Regions from separate parts of the Variovorax sp. P2_H12 genome, predicted to be linked through region 1. Evidence: riboswitches for the same ligand, from Rfam matches in the RefSeq annotation. Region 1 holds a riboswitch; each other region holds the start of a gene.
What was found. A riboswitch is a leader RNA that binds a small molecule or an ion and turns the genes downstream of it on or off. The one in region 1 is predicted to bind cobalamin.
Positions count from the first base shown of each region.

Region 2: linked by a shared signal. The riboswitch ahead of AC1DYK_RS32365 (TonB-dependent receptor) and the one ahead of AC1DYK_RS18890 (bifunctional adenosylcobinamide kinase/adenosylcobinamide-phosphate guanylyltransferase) in region 1 are both predicted to bind cobalamin.
Region 3: linked by a shared signal. The riboswitch ahead of AC1DYK_RS32355 (cobyrinate a,c-diamide synthase) and the one ahead of AC1DYK_RS18890 (bifunctional adenosylcobinamide kinase/adenosylcobinamide-phosphate guanylyltransferase) in region 1 are both predicted to bind cobalamin.

Region 1 is NZ_JBFUFO010000024.1:100,025-108,032, forward strand. It holds gene AC1DYK_RS18880 (FecCD family ABC transporter permease) at 1-222, opposite strand, end outside; gene AC1DYK_RS18885 (ABC transporter substrate-binding protein) at 257-1,111, opposite strand; gene AC1DYK_RS18890 (bifunctional adenosylcobinamide kinase/adenosylcobinamide-phosphate guanylyltransferase) at 1,114-3,456, opposite strand; cobalamin riboswitch at 3,538-3,775, opposite strand; gene AC1DYK_RS18895 (DUF904 domain-containing protein) at 3,845-4,069, shown strand; gene AC1DYK_RS18900 (cell division protein ZapA) at 4,069-4,404, shown strand; gene AC1DYK_RS18905 (sulfite exporter TauE/SafE family protein) at 4,682-5,497, shown strand; gene AC1DYK_RS18910 (universal stress protein) at 5,596-6,039, shown strand; gene AC1DYK_RS18915 (universal stress protein) at 6,195-6,620, shown strand; gene AC1DYK_RS18920 (malonate--CoA ligase) at 6,631-8,008, opposite strand, start outside.
Region 2 is NZ_JBFUFO010000060.1:22,038-26,401, reverse strand. It holds gene pepE (dipeptidase PepE) at 1-680, opposite strand, end outside; gene AC1DYK_RS32375 (IclR family transcriptional regulator) at 703-1,494, opposite strand; gene AC1DYK_RS32370 (hypothetical protein) at 1,639-1,872, shown strand; cobalamin riboswitch at 2,090-2,351, shown strand; gene AC1DYK_RS32365 (TonB-dependent receptor) at 2,477-4,364, shown strand, end outside.
Region 3 is NZ_JBFUFO010000060.1:13,485-21,492, reverse strand. It holds gene AC1DYK_RS32360 (PepSY domain-containing protein) at 1-1,430, shown strand, start outside; cobalamin riboswitch at 1,443-1,698, shown strand; gene AC1DYK_RS32355 (cobyrinate a,c-diamide synthase) at 1,880-3,196, shown strand; gene cobW (cobalamin biosynthesis protein CobW) at 3,269-4,330, shown strand; gene cobN (cobaltochelatase subunit CobN) at 4,351-8,008, shown strand, end outside.

The sequences.
Region 1 (8,008 bases):
CACCGCGCCCGCCAGGCCCAGCAGTGCGCCGGCAAGCCAGGCGCCCAGCGTGCGCGGCAGGCGGATGTCCCAGACGATCTGCAGCGCCACCGGGTCGTGTCCGGCCGCCAGCATGTTCTCGAAGCCGGTGCTGCCGACGCCCGCGCCGAGCAGCAGCAGCAGCAGCGCCAGGATGACGAGGGCGATGCCCAGCGCGAGCGCGCGGCGGTGCTGGCTCTTCACCGGCCGCCCCGCGGCGCATGCGCGCAGGAACCCGTCACCGCGCCTTCTCCTGCAGGCACTGCGCCATCAGCCGCGCGGCTTCGCCCATGCGCGGCCCGGGACGCACCAGCACGTCCGACTCGGCGGCGCTGAAGCGGCAGATGCGGCCTTCGCGCACCGCCCGGATGGCGCCCCAGCCCGGCCGCTGCTCCAGCCCCTGCGCGCTGCGTTCGCCGACCATGATCAGGTCGGGATTGGCCCGGACCACGAACTCGGGGTTGAGCTTCGGAAACGGGCCGAGCGCGGCCGGCACGATGTTCTTCACGCCGAGCCGGGCGAGCGTCTCGCCGATGAAAGAGACCTCGCCCGCCGCATAGGGCGCGCTGTTGACCTCGAAATACACGCGCGTGCGCGCCACGCCCGCGGGCAGCGACTGCGCCGCCGCCGACACGCTGGCGTCGATCGCGCGCCACACCGCCTGCGCGTCGTCCACGTCCAGCACCCGGCCCAGTGCGTCGAGCACGCGGCGCACGTCCGCATGGTTCTTCGGCTCGAGCACCAGCACCCGGAGCCCGAGGCCCTCGAGCCGCTCGGTGACCCGGGACGACTTCGCCAGCAGCACCAGGTCGGGCTTGAGCGCGACGATCGCCTCCACGTTCGGGTCCAGCCCGCCGCCGACTTGCGGCAATGCCCGCACCGGCGCAGGCCAGTTGGAATAGCGGTCGACGCCGATCAGCCGATCGCAGGCGCCCAGCGTGCAGACGGCTTCCGTCAGCGAAGGCAGCAGGCTCACGATGCGCTGCGGCGGCCGCGGCAGGTCCACCGGGACGCCCCGTTCGTCGGTGACGACCACGGCCTGGGCCGCCACGCCCAACCAGCACAGGGCGGCGCAGGCCAGCCGCGCAAACATCTTCATGCAAGCTCCTTCAAGGTCAGCGGCAGTCCGGCCGCCATCAGCGTGACACGCTCGCAGGCTGCGGCGACCTGCTGGTTGAGGCCGCCGAGCGCATCGACGAACCGGCGCACCTCCCGGCCCAGCGGGATCACGCCCAGCCCGATCTCGTTGCCGACCAGCACCAGCGGACCGGGCGCGTCGGCGATCGCGCCCAGCAGTTCGGCGATCGCGCGGTCGGCGCCCAGGCTCGCCGGCGGTGGTCCGGGGGGCGCCATGAGGTTGGTGAGCCACAGGGTGAGACAGTCGACCAGCACCAGCGTGCCGGGAGCGCCGTGGTCGCGGATCGCCTGCGCCAGCGCCAGCGGCTCCTCGACCGTGGTCATCGCCGGCACCCGCACCGCGCGGTCGTCGCGGTGCCTGGCGATGCGCGCCCGCATCTCCGCGTCCAGGGCCTGCGCGGTCGCGATCAGCACCGCGCGATGCGCGGGCGAGCGGGCGAGCCACGCCGCGGCGAGTTGCTCGCCGGGGGCGGTTTCATACTGCTCGTCGGTCAGGTTCGTGACCCGGGCCTGGACCGACCAGTCCTTGGCAAAGCGATAGTCCACATAGAGATCGACCGTGGTGTAGCTGCCGAGTGTGCGCGTGTTCGCCGCATCGTCAAAGCGGCTGCCCACGTTGAGCGCCGATCCGCCGAACTTCCAGACGCCGACCGCGTAGTCGACTCCCAGCGACGCCTGGTTCCTCGCCCGGCGCGGCAACTGCTTGCCGGTGCCCTCGTTGCGCGGGTCGAGCGAGTCGTAGCTCGCGTGCAAGCCCAGGTCGCCGAACTGCCCGTCGTAGCTCAGCGTCCCGCCCTCGATGCGCGCGCGCGGAATGTTCTGCGGCAGCGTCGTGTTGGTGATGAAGCCCTGGATCTTGTTGTCGTAGCCCACCAGCTTGACCGTGTGGGCGCCCTGGGTCCAGGTGATCCCGAGGTCGGTGTTCTTGCCCTCCTCCGGCTGCAGCGCCGGATTGCCGAAGCCCGAGTAGTAGAGCTGGTTGAACGAGGGCGCCGTGAAGCTGGTGCCCTGCGACACGTTGACGCGCCAGTTCGGCGTGATGCGGTAGGCATAGCCGGCGAACCAGGTGTTGCTGTCGCCGAACTGCGAATTGCTGTCGTGCCGCGCGTCGAGTTGCCAGCTGTGGGCGCCCGAATTGCCGTTGAGGCCGACGAAGCCCGAATCGATGGCGCGGTCGGTCACGGTGTAGCGGGTGTCGCTCCTCACGTCCTGTTCGCGGCGCTCGAGCCCGGCGACCACGGTGCCGATCGGTGTCACGATATCGTTCTGCCAGAGGTACTGGTCCTGGACGGTCTCGAACAGGCCCGGCAGGTTGAAAGGCGCGGCCACGATCGCGCGCGTGTAGTCCTCGCTGCGCGAATAACGCAGCTGGGTGGTCCAGTTCGACATCACGAGGCCGCGGACGCCGACGTAGCCGGTCTGGGTGCGCAGGGTGCCGCGCGTGTCGCGGTTCGGGCCGTCGTCGAAGCGGTTCAGCCCGTCGGCGTAGAGCATGGCGGCGTCGAATTTCCAGTCCGGGTTGAGCTGGTAGCCGAATGACGCATTGACCGCGGTCTGGTTGAAGGGGTCGTCGTCCGGATTGAAGTTGCCGAACTGCACCTTGGGGTTGGTCGACGAGAACTTCGCGTTGAGCGTGCGCGCGACGTCAAGCGAATAGGTCGCGGCCCCCGCGGCGCCGCTGAAGCCGCCGGTGATCTGCTTGTAGCTCTCGCTGCCGATCGTGGTCGAGGCGTGCGGGGCGAACACCGGTTGACCCGGGCTCGCCCTGCGCGTGAAGATCTGCACCACGCCGCCGACGCCGTCGCTGCCGTAGAGCGCCGAGGCCGGCCCCTTGACCACCTCGATCCGGTCGATCATCTCGACCGGGATGTTGTCCCACACCGGCGTGCCGAGCGTGGCGGAGCCGTAGCGGACGCCGTCGATCAGCAGGATCGTATGGCGCGGCTCGGCGCCGCGGATGTACACGCTGCTCGCTTTGCCGGCGCCGCCGTTGGCCGAGATCTGCACGCCGGCCAGCCGGGCCAGGATTTCGGGCAGGGTGCGGCTCGCCTGCTGCTCGATCTGCTCCCGGTCGATGACCACGGTGTCGGACACCAGTTCGTCGGCGCGGGTCGGCACCCGGGTCGCGGTGACCACCATCTCGGGCAGCGCGGGCGCCGCCTCCTGGGCCGACGCCAGCGTAGGGACGCCGACAGCACCGGCAATCAAGGCCGCGACGGCCGACGAAATGGCATGGGCGCGGGGCCGCAGCCGCGGCAAGGCGCACCGGGAGGCGGGCTTCAAAAAAGCGCAGGTTTTCATGGGGGCGACAAAAGGTCAAAGTCCTTCGCCGGCTTCCCCGCCAGCGCTTGGACGTCATGGCCGCCTGCATGCATCGCGCATGCGGCAGCCGCCTCGTTGGCCGGTATCCGGGCTGGCAGTGCAACCCTCGTCGCCTTCCCGGGCACCTGTTTCAGGGCACCCAGTGGCTGATTGACGAGGGCGGCGCCCGAGGGCGCCGACTGCTTGACCGTTGCGGGGGCAGCGCAGGTTGGTTCGGCCCCGGGGGGCTTCGACTCCTGCTTCCCGTTGAACTGCGACGCGTGAACCGCGGCGCGAGCACCAACGAGCGGAATTGTAGGGTTTGTCGGCATGTGCCCGGAACAACCCGGCGCGAACGCGCCGGCGGCGGAACCTACAATCGCCCTCCATGCCAGCATCGAGCCGTATTGACCAGATCGCCGAGCGCGTCGAGCGCCTGCTCGTGCGCCACGAAGAAGTACAGCGCACCAATGCGTTGCTGCAGGACCAGGTCGACGCGCTCACGCGCGAACGCGACACGCTCAAGTCGCGGCTCGCCGCGGCGCGCACGCGCCTCGACGCCCTGCTCGATCAGCTCCCGGTCGATCCCACCCAAGACGCCAGCTCTTCCTGATGAAACAAATCGAAGTCCAGATCATGGGCCAGAGCTACCTGCTCGGCTGCCCCGAAGGCGGCGAGGCGCAATTGCGCGACGCGGTCGAGCGCGTCGACGGTGCGATGTGCAAGATCCGCGATGCCGGCAAGGTCAAGGCCCGCGACCGCATCGCGGTGCTGGCCTCGCTCAACCTGGCCTTCGACCTGGTGCAGCGCGAAGCGGCGCCGGCCCCGGTGCCTGCACCTGTACCTGCGCCAGCGCCCGCGGCGGACGCCACCGAAGACGAGGTCCGCGCCGTGCAATTGATCCAGCGCCTGGACCAGGCCCTGGCCGGCGACGGACATCTCCTCTGAAGATCCGGCGCGCCCGCGGCTGCAGGGCGTAAAATACGCATCGTCTGCGGTGCGAGGCTGGGCTCTATATTTCCTTGTACCAATGCTCTCCGGAGCAGGGCTTGGAATATCGCTTGGCAGGTGTGATCATCTCGCGTCAGATGAACCCGAAGCCTTGCTGACCTCGCCCACCTGAACCCTGGTTCAGGATGCGGGTTCGGCTCACACTCGCAGACACCTCTCACTGACAGCCACGGCCCCGCGATCGGCGCCGTGGCTTTTTTCTGGATCCTTGCGAATGACCATCGAACCCCTGCTGATCGCCGAACTCGCCCTGCTCGGCATTGGCACCGGATTCCTCGCCGGCCTGCTCGGCATCGGCGGCGGCATGCTGATGGTGCCGTTCATCACGATCATCCTCGGCCAGCGCGGCGTCGCCGCCGATCTCGCGGTCAAGATGGCGATCGCGACCTCGATGGCGACCATCATCTTCACTTCGATCTCCAGCGTGCGCGCCCACCATCGGCGCGGCGCGGTGCGCTGGGACATCGTCAAGCGGCTCGCCCCCGGCATCGTGATCGGCAGCCTGGCCGGCAGCCTGGGCGTCTTCAGCCTGCTCAAGGGCACCGCGCTGGCGATCTTCTTCGCGCTCTTCGTCGGCTTCTCGGCCACGCAGATGTTCCTCGACAAGAAGCCCAAGCCGACGCGCCAGATGCCGGGCACCGCGGGCCAGCTCGGGGCCGGCGGCGCGATCGGTTTCATCTCCGGCCTGGTCGGCGCCGGCGGCGGCTTCATCAGCGTGCCTTTCATGACCTGGTGCAACGTCGCGATCCACAACGCGGTCGCCACCAGCGCCGCGCTCGGCTTCCCGATCGCGGTCGCCAACGTGGCCGGCTACGTGGCCAGCGGCCAATCGGTGCAGGGCCTGCCGGCGGGCTCGTTCGGCTACATCTGGCTGCCGGCGCTGGCGGTGATCGCGGTCTGCAGCTTCCTGGTGGCGCCGTTCGGCGCCCGGGCCGCGCACAGCCTCCCGGTGGGCAAGCTCAAGCGCGTGTTCGCAAGCATCCTCTATCTGCTGGCGGCCTACATGCTCTGGAAAGGGCTGCACGGCTGAGCGACCGGGCGCATTCACCCCGCGGCTTGACATGAATCAAGCCGCGGCGCGCAGCGCCTGCTTTAAGCTCAGGTGATCCACCCACACAGGAGAATTCCATGTTCAAGCGCATCCTGGTCGCCACCGACGGCTCCCCTCTCTCGCAGAAAGCGGTGACGAGCGCCATCGCCCTGGCGGCCCTGAGCGGCGCCGAGCTGGTCGCGCTCACCGTGGTGCCCCGCTATCCGACGAACTACTTCGATGGCGCCGCGGTCTTCACGCCCGAAGACATCGGGCGCATCGAGCGACAGTGGACGGAGGCGGCGCAGACCACGCTCGACACGATTGCCAAGCAGGCCGAGGCCAGCGGCGTCAAGATCAGGACGGCGACGGTCAGCGCCGACCTCGTGGCCGAATCGATCATCAGCGCCGCAAAGAAGCACCAGTGCGACATGATCGTGATGGCATCGCACGGCCGCCAGGGCATCAAGCGCCTGCTGCTGGGCAGCGAGACCCAGCACGTGCTCACGCATTCCGACCTGCCCGTCTTGGTCTTGCGCTAAGCTGCCCCCCACGCTCCCCCACTACGTGTGGGTCGCTGCCCCCCGAGGGGGCCGCAGGCCGCCTTGGGGCGGCCCGGCGCCGACCTGAGTCGGGTTTATAACCACGGCACGCGGTGCCTTCACCGCGCGTCAAGCAACAACGAGAGGCCCTTTAAATGAAGATTCTGATCGCCGTCGATGGCAGTGCCCACACGCAGAAGGCGCTCGACTACCTGGCGAAGCATCGCAAGATGTTCGTCGACGGCAATGAACTGGTCGTGGTGCACGTCTGTGTCGGCGTGCCGGGGCACGTCACGCGTCATCTGAGCAAGGAAATCGTCAGCGACTACTATGCCGAGGAAGCCGCCAAGGTTCTCGAGCCGGTCAAGGCCGCCCTGGCCGGCCTCGGCATCACCGTTTTCAAGGTCGACCAGCGCCACGGCCATGCCGCGGAGGAGATCCTCAAGGCGGCCGCCGCCTCCAGCGCCGAACTGATCGTCATGGGCACGCACGGCCACGGCCTCTTCGGCCGCGCGCTGATGGGGTCGGTCGCGACCAAGGTGGTGTCCGAGACCGACATCTCGGTGCTGCTGGTGCAGTAGGCGCAGCTTTTCAATTCCTTGGGGCGAAGAGCCCCTTGTGCTGCTCGCGCAGCAGCGCCTTCTGCACCTTGCCCATCGCATTGCGCGGCAGCTCAGGCACCACGAAGCAGCGCTTCGGGATCTTGAAGTTGGCGAGCTTCGCCTTGAGCTCGGCGATGATCGCCTCGCCGTCGAGCGCCGCGCCGGCCCTGGCCGTCACGATGGCCACGCCGACCTCGCCGAAGTCGGCGTGCGGCACGCCGACGATGGCACTCTCGGCCACGCCGGACATCTCGTTGATGTAGCCCTCGATCTCGGCCGGGTAGACGTTGTAGCCGCCGCTGATGATCAGGTCCTTGCTGCGCCCGACGATCGTGACGTAGCCGAGCCCGTCCACCTTGCCGACATCGCCGGTCTTGAAATAGCCGTCGGCCGTGAACTCTTCCTTCGTCTTCTCGGGCATGCGCCAATAGCCGGCGAACACGTTCGGCCCGTCGACCTCGATGTGGCCGATCTCGTCGGTCGGGCATGGCTCGCCGGCGTCGTCGCGCACCCGCAGCTGAACGCCCGGCAGCGGGAAGCCCACCGTGCCGCCGCGCCGTTCGCCCTGCACCGGGCTGTAGGGGTTGGAGGTCAGCATCGCGGTCTCGCTCATCCCGTAACGCTCGAGAATCGTGTGACCCGTGCGCTCGCGCCATTCGTCGAAGGTGTCGATCAGGAGCGGTGCCGAGCCCGAGATGAAGACCCGCATGCGGCGACAGGCCTTGCGGGTCAGCCCGCGCTCGGCCAGCATGCGCACGTAGAGCGTGGGCACGCCCATGAAGACGGTCGCCTCGGGCAGCCGGGCCACCACGCGCGCCGGGTCGAAGCGGTTGAGCCAGATCATCTTGCTGCCGCTGATCAGCGCGCCATGGATCGCGACGAAGAGGCCGTGCACATGAAAGATCGGAAGCGCATGGATCAGCACATCGCCACTGCGCCAGCCCCAGTAGTCCTTCAGCACCTCGGCGTTCGAAGACAGGTTGCGGTGCGTGAGCATCGCGCCCTTGCTGCGGCCGGTGGTGCCGCTGGTGTAGAGGATGGCGGCGAGGTCGTCTTTCCGCTTCGCAGCCACCGCATGCCGGTCGCCGCACTGCGCGGCCGCTTCGAGCAGCGTGCCCGTGCGGTCGTCATCGAGCGTGAAGACATGGCGGGTTCCGGCCGCGGTCGCGATCGGCGCCACCCAGGACGCGTTGGCGCTGCTGCAGACCACCACGGCCGGCTCGGCGTTGCCGATGAAGTACTCGATCTCGGCATTCCGGTAGGCCGTGTTGAGCGGCAGGAAGACATAGCCCGCGCGCAGCGTGGCGAGGTACAGCATCATGGCCTCGACCGACTTCTCGACCTGGACCGCGACGCGGGCGCCCTCC
Region 2 (4,364 bases), on a different contig from region 1:
GGCATCAGGCGAGGCGCCTCGGCACCCAGGAAAAGGCTGCTGGACACCTCGCCCAGCAGCGTGGCGTCGCGGCCCTGCACACGCAGTCCGCAGCCTTCGGGCAGGCCCAGCACCGCCGTCGTGGGGTGGAGCGTGGTGAACTCGCCCACACGCTGCCGGCGTGTCTCGCCGCGGTGGCCCGGTGGGTGAGCGTCGGTGTAGTGCGCGTTGATCTGGAACGGCACCAGGCCGAGCGCGTCCAGGCCGCCCGGGTCGGTCACCGGCATGTCGTTGGTGGTTCGGATGGTCGGGCAGGCGACGTTGGAGCCCGCGCTCCAGCCCAGGTAGGACGCCTCGCCGCTGCGCACGCGCTCGGCGAGCGGAGCGAGCAGGCCGCGCGTGCGCAGGTGGCCGAGCAGCGCGAAGGTGTTGCCGCCACCGACCAGGATCAGGCGTGCCGCTCGCACCGCCGCCACGCCGTCGGCCTCGCGGTGCACCGAGCGCACCGTCAGCCCGAGCGGCGCGAGGGCGGTGGCGACCAGGGCTTCGTAGTCGTCCCAGCCGCGCGTCACCCCCGCGAAGGGGACCAGCAGCGCTTCGGTCGTGGGGGCCTGGGCCGCGGCCCAATCGCGGATCCAGGGCAGGGCGTGCGTGAGATAGCCCGCGTCGCTGGTGGAGTTGCTGAGAAGCAGGAGATTCATGGAACGTTGCAAGGTTGTGGGATCACGGGGCGTCGGCATCGCCTGCGGGCAGCCAGACCGGGTCGCCGATACGGCGACCCAACGTGCCGACCGCATCGAGTACCAGACGCCGCCACGCCTGCGTCTGCGCGGTGTCCGCCTGCCGCCCCGCCGCGAACGACAGGCACAGGCCGCGCAGTTCGCCGTCGCGCGGATTGCGCACCGCCGCAGCGATGGCGCCGATGCCGGGCATCGCGCTGTCCACGACCATGGCGTGCCGCACATGCCGGACCTGTGTCAGGCACTGCATCAGCGCGCCGACGTCGGCCAGGCCCGACTGCCCGGTGGCCGGCAGTGGCATTGCGGTGTCGGTGCCATAGAGCGCGCCGATCTCGGCCGGCGTCAATCGGGAGAGCAGGGCGCGGCCCATGGCGGTTCCGGGCGCCGCGCGGCGCGAGCCGGGCGAAGACAGCACCTGCACCGGCGTGTCGCCGTTCAGGCGTTGAAGCACCACCGTCTCCGCGCCGTTGAGCGCGGAGAGATAAGCGGTCAGGCCGCTCTCGGACGAGATCTGCAGCAGCGTTTCGCGGCAGGCGTCGTCCAGCGGCGTCGCGGCATAGGCCGTGCGGGCCGCGCGGCCGAGCAGTGCACCCGGGCGATAGCGCCGGCTGTTGGCGTGCTGGTCGAGCAGGCCGTAGCGCGTCATCTGGTTGAGCAGGTGCGAGGCAGAACTCTTGGGCAGGTCCAGGCGGGCGGCGGCCTCGGTGAAGCTGAGGTCGTCGGTGCCTTCCGCGAAAAGCAGAAGCACGCGCTGGACGTTACCGAGAATACTCATGGTTGTTCGATAAAATGGAACTCAAGTTCGGCTTTTTCGTAATCGTATCAGGGATGCACGTTCGACGCGAGGGGGCGGCCACGCTCTCCGGCCTACGACCTCGTGCCCGCACCTGTGGTCAGTCTGGAGAGGCGCGACCTGGCCTTGACCGTCGGCGACTACGGTCGCACGGCCAGCATCTACAACCTCCTGTCGCAGGCGGGGCGTTTCGGTTTGTCGGCGGAAGAGGCGCGCGGGCAAATCGATCGACTCGTCAATGTCGTCCAGCATTGGCGCGACGGCTTCCTCGCCTGCGGCGTGTCGGCCAAGGACATCGACTACATCGCTCCGGCCATCCTGCCCGACCGCTTCTTCTTCGAAAGGCATCCCGAAGCGTGAGGAGCGATGTCGGTTTGGGTTCTGTGGCGCCAAGACGAGGTTGGACGCATGGATGAAACCTGCATCAGGGTCGCTGGCCAGTGGAAGTATCTGTACCGGATGCACGGCTTCAAGTCATTCCGATCCGCGCGAGCGCTGATTGCCGGCATCGAGACGGCGCCCCGTCGGCGCTTCCTATAATCCGCCCCGACGGTAGATCGCTCCTTGCTGGAGCGATCTCCGCCACGGTTCGAAGGTGCCCCCCATGCCGGAAATGGTTTGGGAGGTTAAACGGGAAGCAGGTGCGCGCGTCGATGACGCGCAATGCCTGCGCTGCCCCCGCAACGGTAAGCGGATAGAGAAGTTTCGAGTGAGCACCTGCGGGTGTTCGCAGCCACTGCGCTCGAGTCGAGCGTGGGAAGGCGAGGCTTCTGTTGTTGTGCGCAAGCGCATGACAGCAACCCGCGAGCCCGGATACCGGCCTTCGCAATCGCCTTCGGACGCTGCGGGAGTGCGTTTGTCCGGGCTGCTCGGCACCTGCGTGCCGGGTTGGCATCGGCTCGTGCAATTGCAGCGTGTGTCTCTTTGAACAGCCCAGCGGGAATGCGGGCTAGAGGAACAGCATATGCGCAAGCCTGCCGAGCTCGGGGCCTGGACCCGGGTTTCAGGTCCTTTCACGACCCAACACATCACGATCCCGGGCCTTGTCGCTCTGCTCGCCAGCACCTCGGCGCTGGCGCAAGTGAGCTTGCGACCCGTCGAGGTGACGGCCACCCTGCAGGATCAGGCGCCGGCGCTTCAGGCAACAACCGAAGTTGCCGGCAGGCTGGGCCTGAGCGTCATGGAAACGCCGGCTTCGGTCGAGGTGATCAGCCAGGAAACCATGGAACGGCGTGGCGCACGGACTTTCGAGGAGGCCTTGCGCGGCGGCGTGGGCATCACTGCCGGTGGAGCGCCCGGATCGCCATCGGTGATCTCGACGCGCGGCTTCACCGGCGGCTTCATCACCTATCTGTTCGACGGCGATCGCATTGCGGTGCCGACGATGGTGAGCCGGACCCAGGACACCTGGAACTATGAGCGCATCGAAGTCCTGAAGGGCCCCTCTTCGGTGCTCTACGGTGAAGGCGCCATCGGCGCGGCCATCAACTTCGTGACCAAGCGACCCGACCGCAACAACCCTGGGGCCGAGGCCATGCTTTCCTATGGAAGCTTCGGCACGGCCAGGGCCGGCGTCGGCCTGGGCGCCAACGTGGGCGAGGCCAGCGCTTTCCGACTGGACTACAGCCATCAGCAGACCGATGGGTACATCGACCGCAACAAGCAGCGCTACGACAACCTCACCATGGGCTTCAGCACGGCATTGACGCGTGAGCTCACGCTCGATCTGTCGATGGACTACGCCAGGGACAGTGCGCTGTCCTATCAGGGCACGCCGCTGGTGCCGCGCGCCTATGCGCTCCAGCCGACGGACATCGTCAGCGACGCCGGCGGGCGAGTGGTCGATCGCGGCATCGCGTTTCGCAACTACAACTTCGACGATGCCGAGATGAGTGCGGACAGCCTCTGGACGCGCGCCAAGCTCAGCTGGCAGATCGCGCCGGAATGGAAGCTGCGCAACCAGCTTTCCTACTACACGGCGGACAGGACGTGGCGCAATGCGGAGTCCTATGCCTTCGCCACCCCGCGCCGCATCGTGCGCGACCTGGTCGGCATCACCCACGACCACCAGATCCTGACGGATCGGCTCGATCTCACGAACACGTCGCCGATCGGGGGAATGAAGAACCGGTTCGTGGGGGGGCTTGAATACACGAAGACCGACTTTTCTTCCAACCGCGACTTCTCCAACGGATCGACCGCAGCCAACAATGCGCTCTCAGTGAGCGAGTTCGCCACCATCCCGGGACGCTACGGCGTCTTTGCCGCGAACCCCGCCCTGTTCGCGGGTGCCGGCAATCGCACGATCTTCGACGCACGGATTCCCACGGGTTCGATCTTCATGGAAGATGCCCTGTCGGTCAGCGACCGATGGACCCTCGTGGGCGGCCTGCGGCAGGACTACGTGAAGCTGGAGCGCCAGAACATGGACCTCAACACCGGGGCCCGGGCATCGTTCACGCAGAGGTACAAGCCCACATCGGCGCGTCTGGGCGTGGTTTTCGCAATTGACCCCGACACCTCGGTCTATGCCCAGTACTCGAACGCAAGTGCGCCGGTCGGTACGGGCAACCTCCTGCTGCTCTCGGCGACCAACGCCGCCTTCAGCCTCTCGACGGGCAAGCAGCTGGAGCTCGGCCTCAAGCAGTCGGCGCTGGAGGGCCGCCTCGACTACACGCTGGCGGCCTACAGGATCGAACTCGACAATGTGCTGTCGCGCGATTTCAGCAACCCGACGCTCACGGTCAACAGCGGCAAGCAGTCCGCGCAGGGCCTGGAACTCGCCGCGGCCTGGAAGGCGACACGCGAGCTGACACTGAGCGGCAATCTCGCATGGGTCGATGCGCAATTCG
Region 3 (8,008 bases), on a different contig from region 1:
CATTCCCGAATCTCTCGCAGGCCGAGCGGCGCGCGGGGTTGCAGCCTCTGGCGCTCGGCGCCGGTTGCTGCCTGACCGCCGAAGAGGCTGCCAGGCGGGCCGGCGTGAGCTTCACCGAGGCACGCCTGGGCATGGCCGAACCGGGAGAGCCGGTCTGGCGGCTCCTGGTCGATGCCGGGCAGGCGAAGGCCGCGCAGTGGCAAGCCCTCGATGCCCGCACCGGCACCGCGAAGGCGCCGCTCGGCGCCGTGCAGGCCATGAAGGTGGCCGAGTCCTTCAGCGGCCGACGCGCGCTTTCGGCCGAAGCGCTGGAGCGCGACCAATGGACGGTTCCGCAAGGCTTCGATCCATACCGTCCGCTCTTCAAGGTCAGCCTGGAAGGAGACGACGGTCTCGAACTGTACGTGTCGAGTACCGCCGCCGAAGTGGTGCGCGACACCCGCCGCAGCGAGCGGTTCTGGAACTGGATCGGTGCGGTCCCGCACTGGATCTATCCGACCGTGCTCCGGCAGTTTCCGCAAGCGTGGAACCAGGTGGTCGTCTGGCTGTCGATCCCTGGCGTGGTGCTGGCCGCGACCGGACTGGCGCTGGGCATCTCGCAGCTGTTCCTGAACCGAACGCGCTGGATTCCCTATCGCAAGTTCTGGATGCGTTGGCATCACATCGCGGGCCTGGTCGCCGCGGTGTTCACGCTCACCTGGATCTTCTCGGGCCTGATGTCGATGAATCCCTATGGCGTGTTCTCGTCACGCGGGCTATCGGCTTCCGAGCGCGAGCGCTGGCTCGGCCCCAGCCGGGACGCGGTCCTGGCGCCGCCGCTTGCCCTGGCTGCGGTCTCGGCCGGCGAGGCCGGTGCGCAGCCATTGGAACTGGAGCGGATTCGAGTCGACGCGCAGGTCTGGTATCGAATCCAGGGCACGGACCGGCGGTGGTGGGTGCGCGCGGACGATGCGAGCGCCGCATCGACATTGGATCCGGCACTGGATCCGGCGCTGCCTGATGCGCTGATGTCGGGCGTCCTGCGGCATCTGCGTGGTGCAGACACACCTGCGTCGAGCGTGGTGCGGATGGATCGCTACGACGATGTCTACTATGCGAAGAATCCACGCTCGGCCGAAGCCTCGGAGGGCCGGCCCTTGCCGGTCTGGCGCGCGCATTGGTCCGACGGCACGGACCTTTATGCCGATCCCGCCTCGGGCAGGGTGCTGTTGCGGGTCGACCGCTCGGGACGATGGCAGCGGTTCATGTACCAGGGATTGCACAGCCTCGACTTCGAGCCGCTGCGCGAACGACCTTGGTTGCGCGAGACGGTGGTGCTGATCCTGTCCGCCCTGGGCATCGCCTTGTGCATCACATCGTGCGTCATCGGCTGGCGCGCTCTGGTGCCCAAGGCGGCGGCGCGCAAGACAACCGGGCGGCGCACCCCATGAGCGGAGGTGTTCCGCTATGATCAGCCCGTTGGTGCTCGCTTCGTCTTTCCGGTCGAAGCAGTTCAACGGGAATCAGGAGGGGTGGTGCGGCAAGCCATCGCGCGCCCTAACCTGAGCTGCCCCCGCAACGGTAAGCGAACGTGAGCCCTCGTGCTCGCCGCTCGTGTCTATAACCCACTAGGTGCAATCCGCGCAATCGGTGCCGCCTGGGAAGGGAACACGGGTCGTCTTCGCCAGCCCGGATACCGGCCAACGAGGCGGCGCGCTGTGAGAACGGCGCGCCTTGTGGTGCGTACCTGCGGGGAAGCAGGTGAGCATGGCTGGCGCGGTATTTTCCCTATGACACGTATCCCGTTCAGGCGACATGGCCCTGGCTCACGCCGCTGTGCGGTGGCGTTCATGCGCGTTCATGCGCTGCGAGTGGCCGGCAGGCTGATGTGGGTCGAGGGATGATTGCACCCGCAGCCTTCAGCTGTCCCGCGCTGCTGGCCACGGCCCCGGCTTCGGGCCAAGGCAAGACCACCGTGACTGCCGCTTTGGCGCATTGGCATCGCAGCAAGGGCCGGCGCGTGCGCGTGTTCAAGACCGGGCCGGATTTTCTCGACCCCATGGTCCTCGAACGTGCCAGCGGCGCGCCGGTGCAGCAGCTCGACTTGTGGATGGGGGGGGAAGCGCACTGTGCCGAGCTCTTGCACAGTGCGGCTGCGCAGGCCGACCTGATCCTGGTCGAAGGCGCGATGGGGCTGCACGATGGAACGCCGTCGAGTGCCGATCTGGCGCTGCATTTCGGACTGCCGGTACTGGCCGTGATCGATGCATCGTCGATGGCGCAGACCTTTGGCGCAGTCGCCCACGGGCTGGCGACCTATCGCCCCGGCCTGCAGCTGGCGGGCGTGCTGGCCAATCGCGTGGGCAGCGCGGGCCATGCGCAGATGGTGCGCGAGAGCCTGCCGGCCGGCATGGCCTGGTACGGCGCGCTGCCGCGCGGCGGGCACTACGCGTTGCCATCGCGTCACCTCGGCCTCGTGCAGGCCGGCGAGGTGGACGACATCGCCGAGCGCATCGCAGCCGCCGCGCTTGCGCTTGCCGAGCACGGGGCGCTGCCGATGCCGCCGGCGGTGGAATTCCACGCGCCGCTGCGCTCGGCTTCGGATTCAGGTCTGCCCGTCTCGCTCGCCGGCGTCACCATCGCCATCGCGCAAGACGCCGCCTTTTCGTTCGTCTACTCCGCCAATCTCGACCTCCTGCGCACCCTGGGCGCGCAACTCAGCTTCTTTTCTCCGCTGGCCAACGAACCGGTGCCGCAAGGGGCGCACGCGCTGTACCTTCCGGGCGGCTACCCGGAACTGCACTTGCAGGCGCTGGCCGGCAATGCAGCGACGCGCGAATCCATCGCTGCGCACCATGCCGCGGGTCGCCCGATGGTCGCGGAGTGCGGCGGCATGCTGGTGCTGCTGGAGTCGCTGAGCGACGCTGCTGGCCACAAGGCGCCCATGCTGGGTTTGCTGCCCGGGCAGGGCGCGATGTCCGACCGGCTCGTCAACCTCGGCATGCACAGTCTGGCGCTGCCCGAAGGCGAGGTCCGCGGCCACACTTTTCATCACGCCCGCATCGACACGCGCGCGCCGGCTGCACTGCACACGCGGGCCCGGCGCCACCACGGCCAGGCCGAAGCGGTCTTCCGCCAGAAACGCCTTTTCGCGTCCTTCATGCATCTGTACTTTCCGAGCAACCCGGCGGCCATCGCCGCGTTGTTCAAGCCCTGATCGCGAGCTGGCAACGCCGCAGGCGACCCCACCGAACCACCACAGCCCATGCAAAACTCGACTCCCACGCCCATGCAAAGCCGCAAGATCCCCGCCACCATCGTCACCGGCTTCCTCGGCAGCGGCAAGACCACCCTGCTGCGCCACCTGTTGCAGAACGCCCAGGGCCGGCGCATCGCGGTCATCGTCAACGAGTTCGGCGAATTGGGCATCGACGGCGAGTTGCTGCGCGGCTGCGGCATCGGCTGCGACGAGACCGGGGCGTCGGACGGCCAGTTGTTCGAGCTGGCCAACGGCTGCCTGTGCTGCACCGTGCAGGAAGAGTTTGCGCCGGTGATGGAGCAACTGGCCGCGCGGCGCGATCAGATCGATCACCTGGTCATCGAGACCTCGGGCCTGGCCTTGCCCAAGCCCCTGGTGCAGGCCTTCCAGTGGCCGGCGCTGCGCAATGCCTTCACGGTGGACGCGGTGATCACGGTGGTGGATGCACCGGCCGTCGCCGCCGGCCGCTTCGCGGACGACCCGCTGGCGGTGGACGCCCAGCGTCGCGCCGACGAGAACCTCGACCACGATTCGCCCTTGTCGGAGTTGTTCGAAGACCAGCTGGCGACGGCCGACCTGGTGGTCGTGCACAAGACGGATGGGCTCGACACGGCGACGCTGGCCGGCGTGGAGGCTGTCATCCGCGCCGAGACCGCGACAGGCGCGAAGCTGGTGCATGCGCAGCATGGACGCATCGACCTGGGTGTGCTGCTGGGCATGGAGCGTGCGGTGGAGGATGCGATCGACCAGCGCAGGACTCACCACGACGAGGAGGAAGACCACGACCACGACGCCTTCGACTCGGTCTCGGTGACCCTGCAGGTCCCTGACCGCGGCCGCTTGCTGGCCGCCTTGCAGAGTCTGGTCGAGCGCCACGAGATCTATCGGGCCAAAGGCTTCGTTGCACTGCCCGGCGCAGCGATGCGGCTGGTGGTGCAAGGCGTCGGCACGCGCTTCGACAGCTACTTCGACCGGCCCTGGCGCGCCGACGAGGCTCGGCAGACGCGCCTGGTGCTGATCGGGGCAGGCCTCGATGTGGCGGCCTTGCAAGCCGAACTGGACGCGACGCTGGGCGTGGCCGCGGTGGCCTGACGCGTCACCGAAAGCCCTTCATGCATCTGCTGTCCACCCGCCCTGGCGGCCACGTCGAAGACGGCGGCCAAGGCGTCGTGCGCGTGGCGCAGACGCCCGCCTCGGTGGTCGTGCTCAGCGCCGCCGACACCACCCTGTCGCTGCTCGCCGACGCAGCCGGGCAGATGGGCGCCGACTATCCCAGCGTGCGCCTGGCCAACCTGATGTGGCTTCGACAGCCGGCTTCCGTGGACATGTATGTCGACGACGTGCTGCGCCATGCCCGCGTGGTGGTGATCGACCATCTGGGTACCCCGAGCGACTGGGCCTACCTGGTGGAGCGCGCCATGTCCTCGGCAGCCGAACGCGGTCAATGGCTGGCGATATTCTCGGGCGACGCCTTCGAAGACATGCAGCTGCTCATGCGCAGCAGCGCGCCGCACGACGATTGCCGCCATCTTTGGCGCTGCCTGCGCGAAGGAGGGCTCGACAATGCGATGGCCTTCTTCTCGCTGATCGGGCATGCGGCGTTCGGGCTGGGCAGCCGGCCGGCGCAGCCGGTGCCCCTGCCTTCGGCCGTGCGCTATCGGCCGCCGGAGGCCGCCGGCCGCACCACGTGGAGGGCAGGCGCGCCGGTGGCGCTGCTGCTGTTCTACCGCGCCCATCTGCAGGCGGGCAACACGGCGGTGTTCGACGCCATGCTGGAAGCGCTGTCGGCCGCCGACCTCAACGCGCTGGCACTCGCCGTGGATTCGCTCAAGAACCCCGACTGCCACGCCGCGGTGCAGGCCCTGGTCGCGGAACACCGCGTGGCGATCGTGCTGAACGCAACCAGCTTCGCGGTGGCGTCGATCGACGGCCGCGACGATGGGAGCGCAGGCGACGGCGACATGTCGCTCGCCACGCTGGCCGGGGACGCCCCCGTGCTGCAGCTCATCACCGCCGGCGGCACGCAGGAGCAATGGCTGGCCGACCCGCACGGCCTCGCGCCGCGCGATCTGGCCATGCAGGTGGTACTGCCCGAGGTGGATGGGCGCATCCTCACGCGCGCCATCAGTTTCAAGGGCATGGCCCGGCGCTGCGAGCACACCGAACTCGACGTGCTTCGCTACCAGGCCGAGCCTGGCCGAATGGCCTTCGTGGCCGAACTGGCACGCCGCTGGTGCGTGCTGCGCGACAAGCCCAACGCCGACAAGCGGATCGCGCTGATCCTGGCCAACTACCCGATCGACGATTCGCGCATCGCCAATGGCGTCGGCCTGGACACGCCGGCGTCGACCGTGGCCGTGTTGCAGGAACTGCGGGCCGCGGGGTACCTGACCGGCGATCTGCCCGCCAGCGGCGACGCCCTGATCGCAGCCCTGTTGCGCGGCATCACCAACAACCGCGACGCCAATGACGCCCGGCCCGCCGCCCAGAGCCTCTCCCTGGCCGACTACCTGGAAGATTTCAATCAATTGCCCGCCGACAGCAAGGCGGCGGTCAACGCCCTGTGGGGCGCGCCCGAGCAAGAGCCGACGCTGCGCAGCGGGCGCTTCACGATTGCCGGCCTGCGCTTCGGTCACGTCTTCGTCGGCATCCAGCCAGCGCGCGGGCGTGCCGTGGACCTGGCGGCCACCTACCACGACGCGGACCTGGTGCCGCCCCACCACTACCTGGCCTTCTACTTCTGGCTGCGCCGCGCCTTCGCGGTCGACGCGATGGTGCATGTGGGCACGCACGGCAATCTCGAGTGGCTGCCGGGCAAGAGCGTGGCACTGAGCGAGGCGTGCTGGCCCGACGCCATCCTGGGCCCGCTGCCGCATCTCTATCCCTTCATCGTCAACGACCCGGGCGAAGGGAGCCAGGCCAAGCGGCGTACCCAGGCCGTGATCATCGACCACCTGATGCCGGCGATGACGCGCGCCGAGACCTATGGCCCGCTGCAGCAACTGGAGCGGCAGATGGACGAGTACTACGAAGCCCTGTCGCTCGACCCGCGACGCGCGCGGCTGCTGCGCGAGGACATCCTCGGGCGCACCGTGCGCGAAGGCTTGCACGAAGAACTGGGTTTCGCGCGGCCGACCGACGAGAGCGCCCGGGAGAGCCTGTTGAAGGGGCTGGACGCCTATCTTTGCGAGATCAAGGAATCCCAGATTCGCGACGGCTTGCATGTTCTGGGGCGTTCGCCGCAAGGCCGCCAGCGCATCGACACGCTGCTGGCGCTGACGCGTTTTCCGGGCGGCACGGCCGCCAGTCAGAAGAGCCTGCTGGTCGCACTGGCGCAAGACCTTGGCGTGGAGGGCGCGGACGGCTTCAGCGCGTTGGGGCCGGACTGGGCCGCGCCGTGGCAAGGTCCGCGTCCGAAGGTGTTGCAAGCGCTCAGTGCCGAGGCATGGCGCCACGCCGGCCACACGCGCGAGCGGCTGGAACGGCTGGCCGCGCGCCTGGTGGCGGAGCAGGCGGTGTCCGGCGACACCCGGGCGGGCGCTGCGCATGATGCCTTCGATGTCCATGCCTGGCCGCATGCGGCACCGGTGCTGCAGCGCCTGAAGGAGGTGCTGGCCCCCCGCCTCGATGCCTGCGGCCCTCAGGAGATGACGCAATTGCTGCGCGGCCTGGCCGGACGCTTCGTGCCCCCTGGCCCGAGCGGCGCGCCGTCGCGCGGTCGGCCCGATGTGCTGCCCACGGGACGCAATTTCTACAGCGTCGACACCCGTGCCGTGCCCACGCCCACGGCCTACGCCATGGGTGCGGCCGCGGCGGAAAGACTGGTCGAGCGGCACCTGCAAGACCACGGCGCGATGCCTGGCGAGGTGGGCTTGTCCGTCTGGGGCACCAGCACCATGCGCACCGGCGGCGAAGACGTGGCGCAGGCGTTCGCGCTGCTGGGCGTGCGGCCGAAGTGGGCCGACGGCAGCGCGCGCGTGATCGACATCGAAGTGCTGCCGATGGCCATCCGCCATCGGCCGCGTGTGGACGTGACCCTGCGCGTGTCGGGATTCTTCCGCGATGCCTTTCCCAACGTGATCGACCTCTTCGACACTGCCGTGCGCGCCGTGGCCGCGATCAGCGAAGACGATGAATCCGACGAGGTGAACCCGATCCGTGCCCGCGTTCGGCGCGAAGCCGCCGAGGCCCTGGCGGCCGGCCAACCCGTCGACCAGGCGCAGCGCCAGGCCACGTGGCGCGTGTTCGGCCCGCGCCCCGGCGGCTACGGCGTGGGCGTGCAGGAGGTGTTGGACAGCGGTCGATGGCAACACGGCGCCGACATCGCCCAGGCCTATCTGCAGGCCGGTGCCTTCGCCTATGGGCAGGGCGAACACGGTGTTGCCGCGCGCGCCTCGTTCGAGCAACGTCTGGGGCAACTCGATGCGGTGCTGCACAACCAGGACAACCGCGAGCACGACGTGCTCGACGCTGCCGATCACGCGCAGTTCCAGGGCGGGATGGCGGCCGCCGTGGCGCATCTTGCGGGCGCACCGGCTGCGCTCTACCACGGCGATTTCAGCGTGCCGGGGTCGCCGCGTATCCGCAGCTTGCGCGAAGAGGTCGCGCGTGTGGTGCGCGCGCGGGCTGTCAACCCGAAGTGGCTGGACGGCGTGCGGCGGCACGGCTACAAGGGCGCGGCGGAGATCGCCACGACCGTGGACAACCTGTTCGCGTACAGCGCCACCACGGGCGTGGTCGGCGACCACCAGTACGCGCTGGTGGCCGATG